2 regions of the Thermoanaerobacter ethanolicus JW 200 genome follow, and region 2 is predicted to be linked to the other one. Evidence: riboswitches for the same ligand, from Rfam matches in the RefSeq annotation. Region 2 holds a riboswitch; the other holds the start of a gene.
The links. A riboswitch is a leader RNA that binds a small molecule or an ion and turns the genes downstream of it on or off. The one in region 2 is predicted to bind S-adenosylmethionine.

Region 1 (7,732 bases), 980 kb from region 2:
TATCTTGTGAGCATTTACCACTATCAAGCTTTGCTTTTGCTGTCTAAAAATTTCTTTTAACCGTATCACTTTTACTATGCCACTGTCTATTATATCTCTTAGGACATTTCCCGCTCCAACAGATGGAAGTTGGTCAGCATCCCCTACTAAAATCAGCTTTGCTCCTATAGGTATAGCTTTTAATAGAGCATTCATAAGCAATATATCTACCATTGAAGCTTCGTCAACTATTATAACGTCGTATTTTAATGGGTCTTTTTCATTTTTGTTAAATCCCTTCCCTTCTTCCTCCGAATAAGTATACTCTAAAAGCCTATGAATAGTTTTTGCCTCTTTTCCAGTAGCTTCTGTTATCCTTTTTGCGGCTCTTCCTGTTGGGGCTGCAAGAGCCACTTTTTTACCAGCTTTTTCAAAAATACGTATTATACAATTTATTATCGTAGTCTTTCCTGTGCCTGGACCTCCCGTTATGACAACAACAGAATTTTTAACAGCTTCTTCTACAGCCAATTTTTGATTTTCTGCCAACAAAATACCTGTTTCTTTTTCAAAATTTCTAATTTCTTTTTGGACATCTAAACCTAAATCTTCATTTTCCATTAGTGTCATGTTAAACAATCTCTCTGCTGTGTGTAATTCAGCTATATAATAAGGTATATAGTAGATTCCTACAGTATTATCTTCAAAAGTTTCAATATGTATTTTTTCATTTTGTACTAAAAGCACAAAAGAATCTTCTACTTCTTCTTCGCTTACTTCTAACAAACTTGCTGCTTCTTTTTTTAACAATTCTTTCGGCACATAGGTGTGACCATTTGCCGCATACTGCATCAAAACATATCGAGTACCAGAAGATATGCGATATAGAGAATGAGGGTCAACTCCTAGGTTCTCTGCTATTTTGTCTGCAGTTTTAAATCCTATTCCAAATATATCGTCAGCCAATCTGTAAGGGTTTTGCTTAATAATTTCAATCGCGTTGTTTCCGTATTCTTTATAAATCTTTATAGCCATTGCAGTAGAAATGCCGTACCCCTGCAAAAACACCATCACTTCTTTTATGCCCTTTTGCATTTCATAAGCTTCACAAATTCTTTTTATCTTCTCATCGCTTAGACCTTTTATTTCTTTTAATCTTTCTGGTGCAGTTTCAATTATATTCAAAGAATCAACGCCAAACTTTTTTACAATTTTTCTTGCTGTAACAGGACCTATTCCAGGAATTAAGCCAGAAGATAAAAACTTTTCTATTCCTTCTAAGGTGGTGGGAGCCAAGGTTTCATAATTTAAAACCCTAATTTGCTCTCCGTAATCAGGATGTTCTACCCATTCACCTTCAATTTTAATTCTTTCCCCAATGTTTACATAAGGCATATAACCTACAGCAGTAACTGCTAAACCTTGGGTACTTAATTCTAAAACTGTATAACCATTTTGTTCATTTCTAAAAATTATTTCTTCAACTACACCTTCTATGTCAATCATAGCCGATTCTCCTGTTTTAATTCTTTTCTTTATTTAATTTTACCTTATATTTAAAGCAAATTAAAGCCAATTCATTTCTTTTTTTCAATTTTTGTGGTATAATTAAGGTAGCGAAGCGTTTACAAAACATAAATTCTATGGCATTTAAAAAAGATATATAAAAAATGCCAGAAGCCCGGGTTTACCCGGGCTTTCAAATTTATATTCCTGCCAACTTTTTTAATATATCTACTTTGTCTGTTTTCTCCCATGGGAGGTCTAAGTCGTGTCTTCCAAAGTGGCCATAAGCTGCAACTTGTCTATAAATAGGTCTTCTCAAATCTAAATCCCTAATTATAGCTGCAGGTCTTAAATCAAAAACTTGTTTTACAATTTCCGAAATCTTTTCATCTGATATTTTACCTGTGCCAAAAGTATCAATACCTATTTCAAGAGGGGTAGCAACACCTATCGCATAAGCCAATTGCACTTCACACTTCTTAGCAAGTCCTGCTGCCACAATATTCTTTGCTACATACCTTGCAGCATAACTTGCGGATCTATCAACTTTTGTAGGGTCTTTGCCTGAAAAAGCCCCGCCCCCGTGCCTTGCATATCCGCCATATGTGTCTACAATAATTTTTCTTCCTGTAAGTCCGCTATCACCTTGAGGTCCACCAATTACAAACCTTCCTGTGGGATTTACAAAAATTTTAGTCTTATCATCTATCATATTTTCGGGAATTATGGGTTTTATTACATGTTCAATAATATCTCTTTCAATAGTATCATGGTCAATCTCAGGTGCATGTTGAGCTGATACTACAACAGAATCTACCCTCACAGGCTTATCATCTTCATACTCTACTGTTACTTGTGTTTTACCATCTGGTCTTAAATAGCTTAATGTCCCGTTCTTTCTAACTTCCGCAAGTCTTCTTGCAAGCTTGTGAGCTAGCATTATAGGCATAGGCATTAATTCTTCTGTTTCATCGCAAGCAAAACCAAACATTAAACCCTGGTCTCCAGCGCCAATAGCCTCAATTTCCGAATCTGAAAGTTCTCCTCTTTTAGCTTCTAATGCCTTGTCCACACCGAGGGCAATATCCGGTGATTGCTCATCAATAGAAGTGATAACCGCACAAGTATCAGCATCAAAACCGAATTTTGCTCTAGTATAGCCAATCTCTTCTACTACTTTCCTTACAACTTTTGGAATATCTACATAGCACTGAGTAGTAATTTCTCCCATTACTAAAACCAAACCGGTAGTTACAGCAGTCTCACAAGCAACTCTGGCATAGGGATCTTTTTTCAAAATTTCATCTAATATTGCGTCAGAAATCTGATCACAAATTTTATCAGGATGCCCCTCTGTGACTGATTCAGATGTAAACAGTCTACGCATTTTTTTCTATTCCTCCTTAAAAACAAAATAAAACCCCTTCCAAAAGAAGAGGCCCATACCCTCATCTTTCAGAAGCATGCTTCTGAGAGAATTAGCACCTTGTCCTATAGGACAGGTTGCTGGGTTTCATCGGGCTCTTTCCCTCCACCTCTCTTGATAAGAGCATGTTATTAAATTTTCTGATGTTTACTATAGCACACTTTATCTACTATGTCAAATATTTTTGCATCAAAAAAGAGCATGCCAAAACATGCTCTTTTCTTTAAAAAATTATATTTAAAATGCTACAAATTTTTCTCCAGGAACTCCACATACAGGACATTTTTCTGGCAATACATCAACAGAGGTATATCCGCAAACAGGACATATGTAAACTTTTGATATCTTTATATCTTCTCCTTTTAATGCTGCTTCTTTTGCTTCAGTGTACAATTTTGCATGTATTTTTTCAGCCTCAATAGCATAATGTATGCTTTTTTTAGCTCCAGATTCCTCTTGAAGTTCTGCAACAGCATTATAAGCAGGATACATCTCTTCTACTTCAAAGGTTTCCCCTTCTATAGCTTTTTCAAGATTTTCTACTGTATTTCCAACTTCTCCAAGAGTTTTATAATGATTTGTGGCATGTACCAATTCAGCATAGGAAATAGCCCTGAAAAGTCTTGCAATATTAGGTTTGCCTTCTTTTTCAGCTACATCAGCAAAAATTTGATATCTCATGTGAGCTTGGCTCTCTCCTGCATAGGCTTCACTAAGATTGTGTCTCGTCATTTCTCTCATAAAAGATTCCTCCTTAATCAAATTTTTATTAATAAATAATTATTTTCTCTTTCAAATAATATTATACTACACTTTTTTACCATGTCAAGATATTTGAAGGAGAAAAATAAAAAAAGACCTCACGGTCTTTTTTTCAATGGTGGAGGGAGATGGATTCGAACCATCGAAGGCGACAGCCAACAGATTTACAGTCTGCCCCCTTTGGCCACTTGGGTATCCCTCCACAATATTTAATTTTTAGACTTGTGCAAAATTCAGAAGCCTTAATTTAAGCCATTCTACAGACATACTTTTTTCCTATCACTCTTGAATTTTTTATCTTTTATGTAGGATTTCCCCTCCCATTTGTCGAATTATTATATATACACTATAAAAAATTTTTTAAGAAGGAGGAAATCCTACATGTACCAGCTTCAATTGCTTTTAAATATACCTGAACTCTTTACCTCTCAGTCTAAAATTGATTTCTATTCTTCTATGTTTGAAAATCTTGACCTGTCTTCAATACCTGAATTCCCTTCCTCTAATCCTGGCCGTAAGGGTTATTCTCATCATGCACTTTTTAGAGCTTTTATTGTCATGAAAGCTGAAAGATTCGGCACAATTTCTGACCTTTTAGATTATCTCCGCAATAATCTTATCATTGCTCATCTTTGTGGCTTCGACATTTCTAAACCTCTTCCTTCTTATTGGACTTTTCGCCGTTTTATTAATGACTTCTCTCATGATTATTTGACCTCTATTTTTCAAAATCAGGTCAATATCCTCAAAAATATGGGTATTATCTCCGGTGAGTTTATTTCCATGGATTCTACCCCTATTAAAGCTAACACTAAGTTAAATAACCCTAAGTCTTTTTCTAAAAATAAATTCTCTAAAGATAATCAGCCTAAGTCAGATAAGGATTGTAAATTAGGCGTTTATTCTGCTTCTAACGATTCTTCTAATAAACGCTATAAGTTTTATTGGGGCTATAAAAATCACATTATTGTTGATGCTATCTCTGGTTTACCCATCGCTGAAACTACTACCCCCGCTGATGCCCCTGATTTTGAAGCCGCTTTATCTTTGCTTGAGAAGACTAATAAGTGGTTTAACCTTAAGTATGTTAATTTTATTGCTGATAAAGGCTATGATGTTAAGAAACTTTATAATTATGTTAGAAATATTCTCCACGGTCATTGCTTTATTCCTCTTAACAAGCGTAATTCTAAAAATCCCCCTCTGACTGATGATGGTTATATGGTCTGTGAAGCGGGTATTAAAATGCTTAAAGATGGCAAGCAATATTTTGATGGTTTTATTAAGCAAAAATTTGTTTGCAAGTTCTGTAATTCTAAGGATGATTCTGCCTGCCCTATAAATCATCCTAAATATTTTAATGGCAAAAAGCATAGAGGCTGTACTAAGTATGCTATTATATCTTCTGATTATAGGTCCTCTATTAATAGAGACTCCCTATATTTTAAGGCCGTCTACAAATTGAGAATTGAATCAGAAAGATATAATTCCCGCTTTAAAGCTCTGGATTTTGAAAAGGCTTATGTTAGAAATATTAATTCTGTGAGCAACCTTAATACTTTTGGCCATATTACTTTGCTTACTGTCGCTATTGTAGCTATTAAATTGGGCAAATATGATGAGTTTAGATCTCTTGTTGCTTTGATGCAATCGGCCTAATTTTTATTGAATCTATTTCATGCCATTTTTTAACATTTGACTTCTACAGGATATTTATGCCCTTTTTTAGCTCCTCTTTTTGTCTTTTCTTTTCCCTTACCACTTCCTTTATGTTTGATTGTCAGTGTTGATTACTATATATTGTATGTCATACATATTTTGGTTTTTGTTCGTGATTATTTTAATTAATTTTGCACATCCCTATTTAATTTTTGAAAATGGTGGTCGCAATAGGACTCGAACCTATGACCCCCTGCTTGTAAGGCAGGTGCTCTCCCAGCTGAGCTATACGACCACAATGGTCGGGATGGAGGGACTTGAACCCCCGACCCCATGCTCCCAAAGCACGTGCGCTACCAACTGCGCCACATCCCGACATCAGTGACGAAATAAATTATAATAGAAAAAATGAAATTTCACAATAGGCATAGAAGCTTAAAAATGGCCGTTTTATTGATTTATCGCTTGTAATCTTTAAATTTTTTAAGAATACGTCATATTTTAAATCAATTGATTTAAAATAGAAGCAAAGAATTTTTTGAATTTTTTCTTCAAACTAACTCTATCCTTAGGATAAGCTTAATGTTTTAACTTTATCTACTCAGCAAATAATAATATATTAACCAAATATTTATGTTTTTGTAATACACCTGTAATAATGCAATGGTACAATTAACCTGTAAAAACACAATAAAAACCAACTGGAGGGATATAATTGAGAATTAAAAAAATCTTATCTTTATGCATCAGCTCTCTTCTACTATTTTTAGCTTTTCCAATGCAAAATGTAAAGGCCGATACATATACAATCCTTGAGGCAAAAGAATTTGCACAAAATTTAAGTAAAGGAGTAGTACATAAAAATATAACCTATTTTACGACTGAAGGATGGATAAACATTAACGTGTTAAAAGTGGACTTAACTGATAAATATACTGATGTATCAGTAATTTTCAATCCTACTGGCATAAAAGATAGAATGCCAGTGCGTGAAATGGCAAATTCTTATGGTGCTGTGGCTGCTGTGAACGGCGATTTCTTCGATACAAAAACAGGATTCGTAATAGGAGCAACAGTAAAAGATGGAAAGTTAATAACAGACCCTTCAAATGAGAGTAAACTGGCCACTTTCTCCATTGACGCAAATGGAGTTCCCTCTATAGAATATTGGTCAAAAAGTATGTCCGTTACTCTTCCAAACGGCACGAAACTTCCTCTTGCCGCAACAAATAAAATAAGCAATACTTTTGAGTATTTAGTAATGTACACAAGGGATTGGTTTACAACATCTCCGGGAGCAAATGAAAATGTACCTCAATTGGTAGAAGTCGTTGTAGATGAAAATGACAGAGTATTAGAAGTGCGTCAAGGACAGCCTTCTGTCGAAATACCACAAGGCGGATATGTGTTGGCTGGTGCAGGTTATGTAGGTGAAAATTTACTCACTTTAAAGCCAGGAGATATAATACAAAAAGACATAAATACAAATCCTCCCTTTCAAAATCTCAAAATGGCTGTAAGTGGCGGCACAATCCTTGTAAAAGACGGAAAAATTGCGCCTTTCACTCATGAAATAAAAGGCTACACAGCACGAACAGCAATAGGCTATACTCAGGACAAAAAATATTTGATCATCGCCACTGTTGACGGTACTTCAAGCCGTGGAATGACACAAACAGAAATGGCAAATTTAATGATATCCTTAGGTGCATATGATGCTTTAAACTTAGACGGTGGCGGGTCAACACAAATGGCAATAAGACCAATAGGGGATACTGACGCTAAACTTGCAAATTATGCTCCTGAAGGCTATGAAAGAAAAGTAGCAAATGGAATAGGAATATTTAACACAGCTCCTAAGGGAAATCTATACGCTTTAAAATTAGAAGTATCAGATACTAACGTGTTTAAAGGACTTCACAGGACAATTACAGTTAAAGGATACGATGAAAATTACAATCCTGTCATAATTAATCCTGAAGAAGTTTTGTTTTCAGTAAGGGGAATTACTGGAGTATTTAGTGGTAATGCTTTTATGCCAACAAGCGTAGGAGAAGGTGTTATAACTGCAAGAGTAGGAAATGCTATTGGGACTATCAAGATAACTTCACTTGACAAACCTGTAGACATACGATTTAATCCAGCTAATATAGTCGTTGATAAAAACAAAGCAGTACCCATAACAGTCACTGCAAAGAACATAAAAGGCTACAGAGCTTTAATAGAACCGCAAGATATCACTTGGGATGTTTATAACAACATTGGCAATATAGATAGTAAGGGAGTATTTATATCCTCTAATTTCGATGCGAGTGGTGCACTTGTCGCAAATATACTGGGAGAAAAAGCCATTTTACCCGTTAAAGTAGGGCAAGGTTCAGAATTTGACACGTCAGTACT
Region 2 (7,732 bases):
TTTGATTGGGCAATTTCCTGTAGAAGTTCTCCTCTGCTCTTATTCTTTTTGTAGCCTGCTTCTATTCTGGCGTATAAGTATTTTCTTTCCCCTACATTTATCCTTAAGAAAGTGCCATTTTCTTTTATTTCTATTCTTGTGTTGAGATTTCCTTTTTTGCTTTTATCTCCTCTTGAATAGAGATTCCCTTTTCTTCTTTCTTGCCACTTTGTTTTTAGCTTTTGATATTCTTCCCCATTTATATGGCGCTTTTGAAGTTTTCCAAACAAGTCTCTTCCTCCAAAAATGACTTTCTTTGGATTTTCGCCTAATTCTCTAGCAGATTCTAATGTGCTTCTTGCTTTCATTATTGCATCATCTACATACCTTGAGTTTAAATTGAAAGTTTTCGGAAGGTCCCTTTTTAATGTTTTTCTATCATAACCTTCTAGAAGCCTTTTGTATGCAAATCTCATGCAGGACGACCATCTTCTCATTAAGTCTAATACTATTTGTTTGTCTTGTTGATTTAAAAAAATGAGTTTAGCCTGTATTACTATCATGCTCTTTGCTCCTTTGTCCATAAATTCTTGCTGCAAATGAGGACTATTGCTATTAAGTCTTCTGCCAACTCTTTATTTGCGTATTCTTCATTTTCTTTATCATTTAAAATTGTTAGTTCTACCCCAAAGCTTTCCATGAAAAATTTGAGATATTCAAAGCCAAATCTTGCAAGTCTATCAGGATATTCTATTACAACTTTTTCAACCTCTCCTCTTTTTATCTTGTTCAAAAGCTTTAACAATCCTCTCCTGTTTTCATTTACTCCACTTGCTATTTCGGATATAACTTCATACTGCCATCCTTGAGAATTAGCATACTCTTCAAGCCTTCTAATTTGATTCTTAAGATATTCTTCTTGTTTCTTTGTGGACACTCTTGCATACAAAACTACTTTGGGTTTTGGTTTTTCTTCCAGCATGCCTAATAACTTCTCTATATCTTCTTTTTTGTACCTTCTTCTTCCTTTTGGTGTTCTAACTGGGGTTATTAATCCTTCTTTTTCCCAGTTTATTAATGTAATTCTGCTTATATCATATAGCTCTTTAACTTTTTTATAGTTAATAACATTTGTCATCACCTAATTGAAATTACATCATTTTTTACTATTAATTTCAACTGTTTTGACCTCCTCTATCTTTCTTTCTCTTGCTTTTCAATTTTCTACTTATGGCAATTAAACTTTAATTCCTATTTTTACATCTTGTTTTATTGTAACAAATGTTACAACTAAAATCAACACAATCAATTTTTCACTATTAAACCCTTCGATTTCATGGTATACTTTTTATATACAATAAAATCTGGAGGTTATAACTATGGCTTTGGACGGTATAACTTTACATGCAATAACAAAAGAATTAAAAGAAGAAATTATTGGTGGAAGAATTGATAAAATATATCAACCTGTAAAAGAAGAATTAATCTTTATAATACGAAATAAAGGTAAAAACTATAAACTGCTATTGTCTGCTAATGCAAATTATCCAAGAATATATCTTACAGAAGAAAATAAAGAAAATCCTGCTGAGCCTCCAATGTTTTGCATGCTTTTGAGAAAATTTCTTCAAAGCGGCAGGATAATAGATATAAAACAAGTAGAATTTGACAGAATAGTAAAAATCGATATAGAAACAAAAGATGAATTAGAAAATCAAACAATTAAAACTCTAATTATTGAAATAATGGGAAAACACAGCAATATCATATTAATTGACAAAGCTACTCAAACGATAATAGATAGCATAAAAAGAGTATATTCCGATATGAGTAAAGTAAGAGAAGTACTACCTGGGAGGCAATATGTCTGCCCACCACTGCAAGAAAAGTTAAATATAAATAATCTTTCGTTACCTTCTTTTAAAGAAGCTGTTAACAACTACAAATCAAAAAAAATTGAAAAAGCCTTAATAGATATTCTACAAGGATTTAGCCCCACTTTAGCAAGAGAAGTTGCTTTTAGATGTAATGTATCTGACAGATTTGTAGAATCAATAGAAGATGAGCAAATTGAAAATCTATATCAAAACATAAAAAAAATATATGAAGATGTTTTAAGCTTAAATTTAAAACCTTGCATTGCTTTTCAGGAAAATGAAGTAATTGACTTTTCTTGTATTGATTTATCTCAATATATTACAAAAACTTTTTTCCCTACAGTGAACCAAGCTGCTTGTAAATTTTTCAGTGAAAAAGCAAATATAGTAAATTTGCAAGCAAGGTCCTCGGATTTAAGAAAAATCATCAACAACAATTTAGAAAAACTTTATAACAAATTAGATAAACTTCAACAAGAATTAAACGAAGCAAAAAATGCTGACACTTTTAGACTTTACGGCGAACTTATAACAGCAAATATGCACCTTCTAAAAAAAGGAATGGAAAGCTTCAAAACCATGAACTATTACACTGGCGAAGAAATTGAAATACCCATTGACAAAAAATATTCCCCTTCAGAAAATGCCCAAAGATACTTTAAAAAATACAGCAAGTTAAAAAATGCCAATAAAATAATAGAAAAACAAATATCCGATACTCTTGAGGAAATAACTTATTTAGAAGGTCAACTAGTGAACTTGGAAAATTGTACATTACCATCAGAAATAGAGGAAATAAAAAATGAACTGTCTGAACAAGGGTATATACATAAGCAGCAAAAGAAAAAAATATCACGGCAAACTCTTTCTCAACCATTGCATGTAGTATCTTCAGACGGTTTCGACATATATATAGGGAAAAACAACACTCAAAACGATTATCTAACGTTAAAATTCGCAAATCCTAACGATATATGGCTTCACACAAAAGACATACCAGGGTCCCACGTCATAATAAAGACAAATAACAAATCTGTGCCTGAAACAACTCTTATTGAAGCTGCAAAATTAGCCGCCAAATATAGCAAAGCGAAAAATTCTTCAAATGTACCTGTTGATTATACCTTAAAAAAATACGTAAAAAAACCTTCTGGCGCAAAACCAGGTTTTGTAATATATACAAACCAAAAGACCCTTTATGTAAATCCAGAGTAAGATGCTTTTTAGGCATCTTACTTCTTATTTTAAAGGCACACTAAATATAGGAATATATTTTCTTCTATTTTCTTGTATAACGCTCTCATACAAAAAAATTGTATCTACTAAAATAGCCTCTTTCTCTTGTTTTTCAAAAAGATTATTTACTTCTTCTATGTCAATGCTTAAACGTATGTCTCTGGCAATAGTAATGTGGGAAGTAAATTTTCTTTCATCTTTTGCAAATCCTATTTTATATAATTCTTTATCTATATTGTGATGCAATTTATTTAGAAATTCACTTTCTTCTGTTCCTATCCACAAAACTCTCATCTCCTTATCACCTTTAAAAAATCCTACTTCTGAAAGTCGTATGTAAAAAGGGCTGATGCCTTTTACTGCAACTTTTGCCGCTTCTTCTATTTTAGAAATAGCCTCTACTTCTATTTCTCCTAAGAATTTTAATGTGATGTGGAAATTATCTTTATAAGTCCATCTCCCTTTTACAGTATAATTTTTCAATGTTTCCTGAAATCTCACTATCTGCTCTATAGCTTTTTCGCCTATATCAATTCCAATAAAAGCTCTCATAATTATCCTCCTTGTTCACTTATTATTGTTATTATTTTCCTGGTAATAATTGTTTCTATTAATAAACTCCTCTTTTAAAATTCCCATTACATATTCATTTATGTACTTACCGTGCTTATATACTACTTCTCTCAATAGCCCTTCTTTTTTAAAACCACATTTTTCATAACTCTTTATTGCCCTTTCATTAAAATCATAAACCCTTAACTCTACTCGATGTAAATTTAATTCATTAAAAATAAAATCCAGTAGTAAATTTAAAGCTTCCGTACCATAGCCTTTATTTCTGTGTTTTTCTTCCCCAATCATTATTGCAATCTCACAGTTTCTATTTTTCCAGTCGACATTATTATATGAAACATTTCCTATATATTCACCTGTGCTCCTAAGTATTATAGCGAATTCTCCATTTTCTTTTGGATCTTTTTTTGTTTTCCACCTTTCTGCAACAGTTTCTACTGTAACAGGATATGGTATACCCGGCATCGTTAAATTTCTACTATCATCACTATTCCGAAACTCTACAAATTTTTCAAAATATTTGCTCTCAAATGGAACAAGTTCAATTCTATTACTTTTTAACATGACCAAAACCCTCCAAAGAAATTTTTAATTTATTATAGCACAAAAATCAGAAGAAAAGTGATCCTTTTTAAAAAGTTCAGTGTGCTTTTCACTAAGTTTATTTAACATTTCATAGGCTTGCATAACTGGTGTTAGTATATTATTGTAGACACTTTTGGATTAATTATTGCGATAACAATGACATTTTCGCTGGCTATTGACAAATTGCTTTTTAACCTATTGACAAAAGTTTATGTTGATGTTATTATCTAATTAAATTGCTGAAGTGAATAATAAAATAAAAACTCTTATCGAGAGCAGGTGGAGGGACTGGCCCGATGAAACCCGGCAACCGGTGGCCGAAAGTTTTAAACATGCGGCTGCACGGTGCTAATTCCTGCAGAACGTTGAGTTCTGGCAGATAAGAGGATTTAAAAAACCTCTTCGTACTGTCAGAAGAGGATTTTTTATTTTTATTTTGGGAAAGGAGGCTTTTCTTTGATCTATATTAGAAATCTTACAAAAGTTTATCATTCAGCTTCAGGAAATGTTAGGGCTTTGGAAGACGTCAACCTCAACATAGAAAAAGGCGATATTTTTGGAATTATAGGTCTGAGCGGTGCTGGAAAGAGTACTCTCCTGCGCTGCATAAATATGCTCGAAAAGCCAACTTCCGGTTCAATTGAGATAGATGGTGTTGAAATGACTCGGCTTTCTCCCTCTGAATTAAAAGAAATGCGAAAAAAAATAGGCATGATATTCCAGCATTTTAATCTGTTATCATCCAGAACTGTCAGAGGCAATGTGGCTTTTCCTTTGGAGATTGCCGGGCTGGACAAAAGGACAATCGATAAAAAAGTAGAAAATCTTTTAGAGCTCGTGGGGCTTTCCGACAAGGCCGACAACTATCCTTCTCAGCTTTCAGGCGGTCAAAAACAGCGGGTAGGCATAGCACGAGCCCTGGCTAATGATCCGAAAGTTCTTCTTTGTGACGAACCTACTTCAGCGCTGGATCCAGAAACAACTCTTTCTATTTTAAATCTTTTAAAAGATATAAATAGGGAGCTGGGAATCACCATAGTTCTCATAACTCATGAAATGAATGTCATTAAACAAATTTGCAATAAAGTAGCAGTTATTGAAAAAAGTCGTGTGGTAGAACAGGGACCTCTTATTGAAGTATTTAAAAAACCTCAAACAGAAACCGCACGAAATTTTTTAAAATCTGTAACTTTATCAGAAATACCTAAGGAATTAAAAGATAGGATTGAAAACTTGTCCCACGAACACTTGGAAGGCAAAATTATTAAAATTGCCTTTTTCGGCGAAATTACAACAGAACCTGTCATATCAAGCATTATAAGAAAATTTGATGTTGACACCAATATTCTCTATGGAAACATTGACCACATCCAGGGTATGCCCTACGGTACTCTTATAGTTGAGCTAAGAGGCAAAAACGGTGAAACAGACGCTGCTTTAAAATATCTAAAAGATTTGGGACTCGACGTGGAGGTGATTGAAAATGTCTGAAACTATAAACTTATTGCTGGTCGGAACGTGGCAAACTATATACATGGTAGTGGTATCAACGCTCATAGCAACAATTTTTGGTGTACCACTTGGTGTGCTGTTAATGGTAACTGACAAAGATCAGATACTGCATAACGAACCTTTAAACAAAATACTAGGTACTATTGTAAATATTTTCCGTTCTGTACCCTTTGTAATACTTTTAATTGTACTTATACCTTTCACCCGGTTGCTTGTAGGAAAAGCTATAGGAACCACTGCTGCTATTGTTCCACTTTCTGTAGCAGCTATCCCTTTTATGGGAAGGCTTACCGAAACAGCATTGAGAGAGGTAGACCGCGGTGTCATTGAAGCAGCCCAGTCTATGGGAGCTTCGCCTTTTCAAATTATAACTAAGGTGTTAATCCCTGAGGCTCTACCTTCCATAGCAGCAGGGGTTACTATAACTACTATAAATTTAGTAGGATATTCTGCAATGGCAGGTGTTATAGGAGGTGGTGGGCTAGGAGATTTAGCAGTAAGATATGGATATCAGCGATTTATGCTCGACATTATGCTTTATACCGTAGCAATTTTGGTAGCTATGGTACAACTAATTCAATTTCTAGGAGATATATTAGTAAAACATCTGTCAAGGAACCGGTAAATTATATTTAAAAAGTATTTCGGTAATATGTCAAGAGGGTGATAAAAAAAATTCAAAAAAAAATTTAATAAAATAACCTAAAAAAGGGCATAGCAAAGCTAACCATCACGCAATAAGCTGATGGAAATTAATGTAAAATATGGTTATGGGATAATATGTTAACTTATACAATCATCTCCTTTCATTATTGGGGATTTATAAAGTTTTTCTTCGCGCAGCAGAGCGAAGACTAACCTTACAGTTTTACGTGCAGTCAATACAAGAGCACGTTTATGCTTGTGAGTTTTGCTTTCTTTAAATTTGCGGGCATAGTATTGTGAGAACTCAGGTAAATACTTCCTGAGCTGGTCAGCTGCTTGAATAAAATAATATCTGAGATACTCATTACCAGTACGCTTGAGATATGTGTCCTCCGCTTTAAAATCAGCAGACTGGTACTCTGACCAATAAAGGCCGGAAAACTTTGCAAGGGCATTATCATTATCAAACCTTGAAATTCCGCCTATCTCAGATATTAAGCCGGCTGCGATGGTTGGGCCAATACCTTTTACTGATGTAAGACAAAGGAATTCATTGTTAAATCCTTTTACCTCATTAATAATGGCTTTTTCTACAGCTTTCTTCTGTTTTTCAAGGGACTGTAGATTATCAAAGCAAGACTTGATAACAAAGTTTAAAGAATCATCTACAGTAGCATTAATTCTATAAGACTTGTGAACAGCCTCTTGAAGCAATTTAGCTGTAGCTTCTGGATCATCAAAGCGATCTTTACTCTTGTCAACCAAAAAGCCGGCAAGCTCATCAAGCGGTCGAGCCGCAATATCATCAAGGGTGAAAAACTCATTAAATATTTCAGTAGCAGTTGCTCCAAAATTATTACTAAAGACTTTATTTTGGCACAAACCGCTAAACTTAAGGAACAAATTGCTGAGGAAATAATTTTTTTCTCTAACAATACTATTAACAATGTGAAAGCGATGGCGAGTAAGCCTCTGGAGAGCAAGATATCTAAAATCTACAGAACAAGATTTGGGGAGTCTACCGAATCTCAGTTTTTCAGCAATAGCAAAGGCATCAATCCAGTCATTTTTAGGTAAATTGCCGAGAGACTTTTTAAAAGCATTAATAATATTAGCATTAAAAGTAGTAATAGAAGGTTGATAAGGCTTAAGAGCAGAATGATCAGCCAAATAATACTGGAGGTGCCAGCCATAGACTGAAGTAGATTCCAAACCAATAAAGACCTTTTGGATATTGTATTTATTACAACACTCCAAGATACGGGAAACTATAACATCACAACCATGAGGGTTATTTTCTACAGAAAAACGAGAGGAAGCATCAT

Region 1: it holds a riboswitch for S-adenosylmethionine, as region 2 does, so the genes downstream of both, metK (methionine adenosyltransferase) here and EB239_RS10085 (methionine ABC transporter ATP-binding protein) in region 2, are expected to answer to the same signal.

What each region holds. Positions count from the first base shown of each region.
Region 1 is NZ_CP033580.1:1,017,179-1,024,910, reverse strand. It holds gene recD2 (SF1B family DNA helicase RecD2) at 1-1,485, opposite strand, end outside; gene metK (methionine adenosyltransferase) at 1,685-2,872, opposite strand; SAM riboswitch class I at 2,931-3,035, opposite strand; gene EB239_RS05035 (rubrerythrin family protein) at 3,149-3,652, opposite strand; tRNA gene EB239_RS05030 (tRNA-Tyr) at 3,790-3,875, opposite strand; gene EB239_RS05025 (transposase) at 4,055-5,332, shown strand; tRNA gene EB239_RS05020 (tRNA-Val) at 5,552-5,627, opposite strand; tRNA gene EB239_RS05015 (tRNA-Pro) at 5,632-5,707, opposite strand; gene EB239_RS05010 (phosphodiester glycosidase family protein) at 6,048-7,732, shown strand, end outside.
Region 2 is NZ_CP033580.1:1,994,683-2,002,414, forward strand. It holds gene EB239_RS10060 (IS200/IS605 family accessory protein TnpB-related protein) at 1-542, opposite strand, end outside; partial or broken gene EB239_RS10065 (IS607 family transposase) at 523-1,117, opposite strand; gene EB239_RS10070 (Rqc2 family fibronectin-binding protein) at 1,359-3,071, shown strand; gene thpR (RNA 2',3'-cyclic phosphodiesterase) at 3,096-3,644, opposite strand; gene EB239_RS10080 (GNAT family N-acetyltransferase) at 3,660-4,229, opposite strand; SAM riboswitch class I at 4,514-4,636, shown strand; gene EB239_RS10085 (methionine ABC transporter ATP-binding protein) at 4,707-5,741, shown strand; gene EB239_RS10090 (methionine ABC transporter permease) at 5,734-6,387, shown strand; gene EB239_RS10095 (IS110 family RNA-guided transposase) at 6,546-7,732, opposite strand, start outside.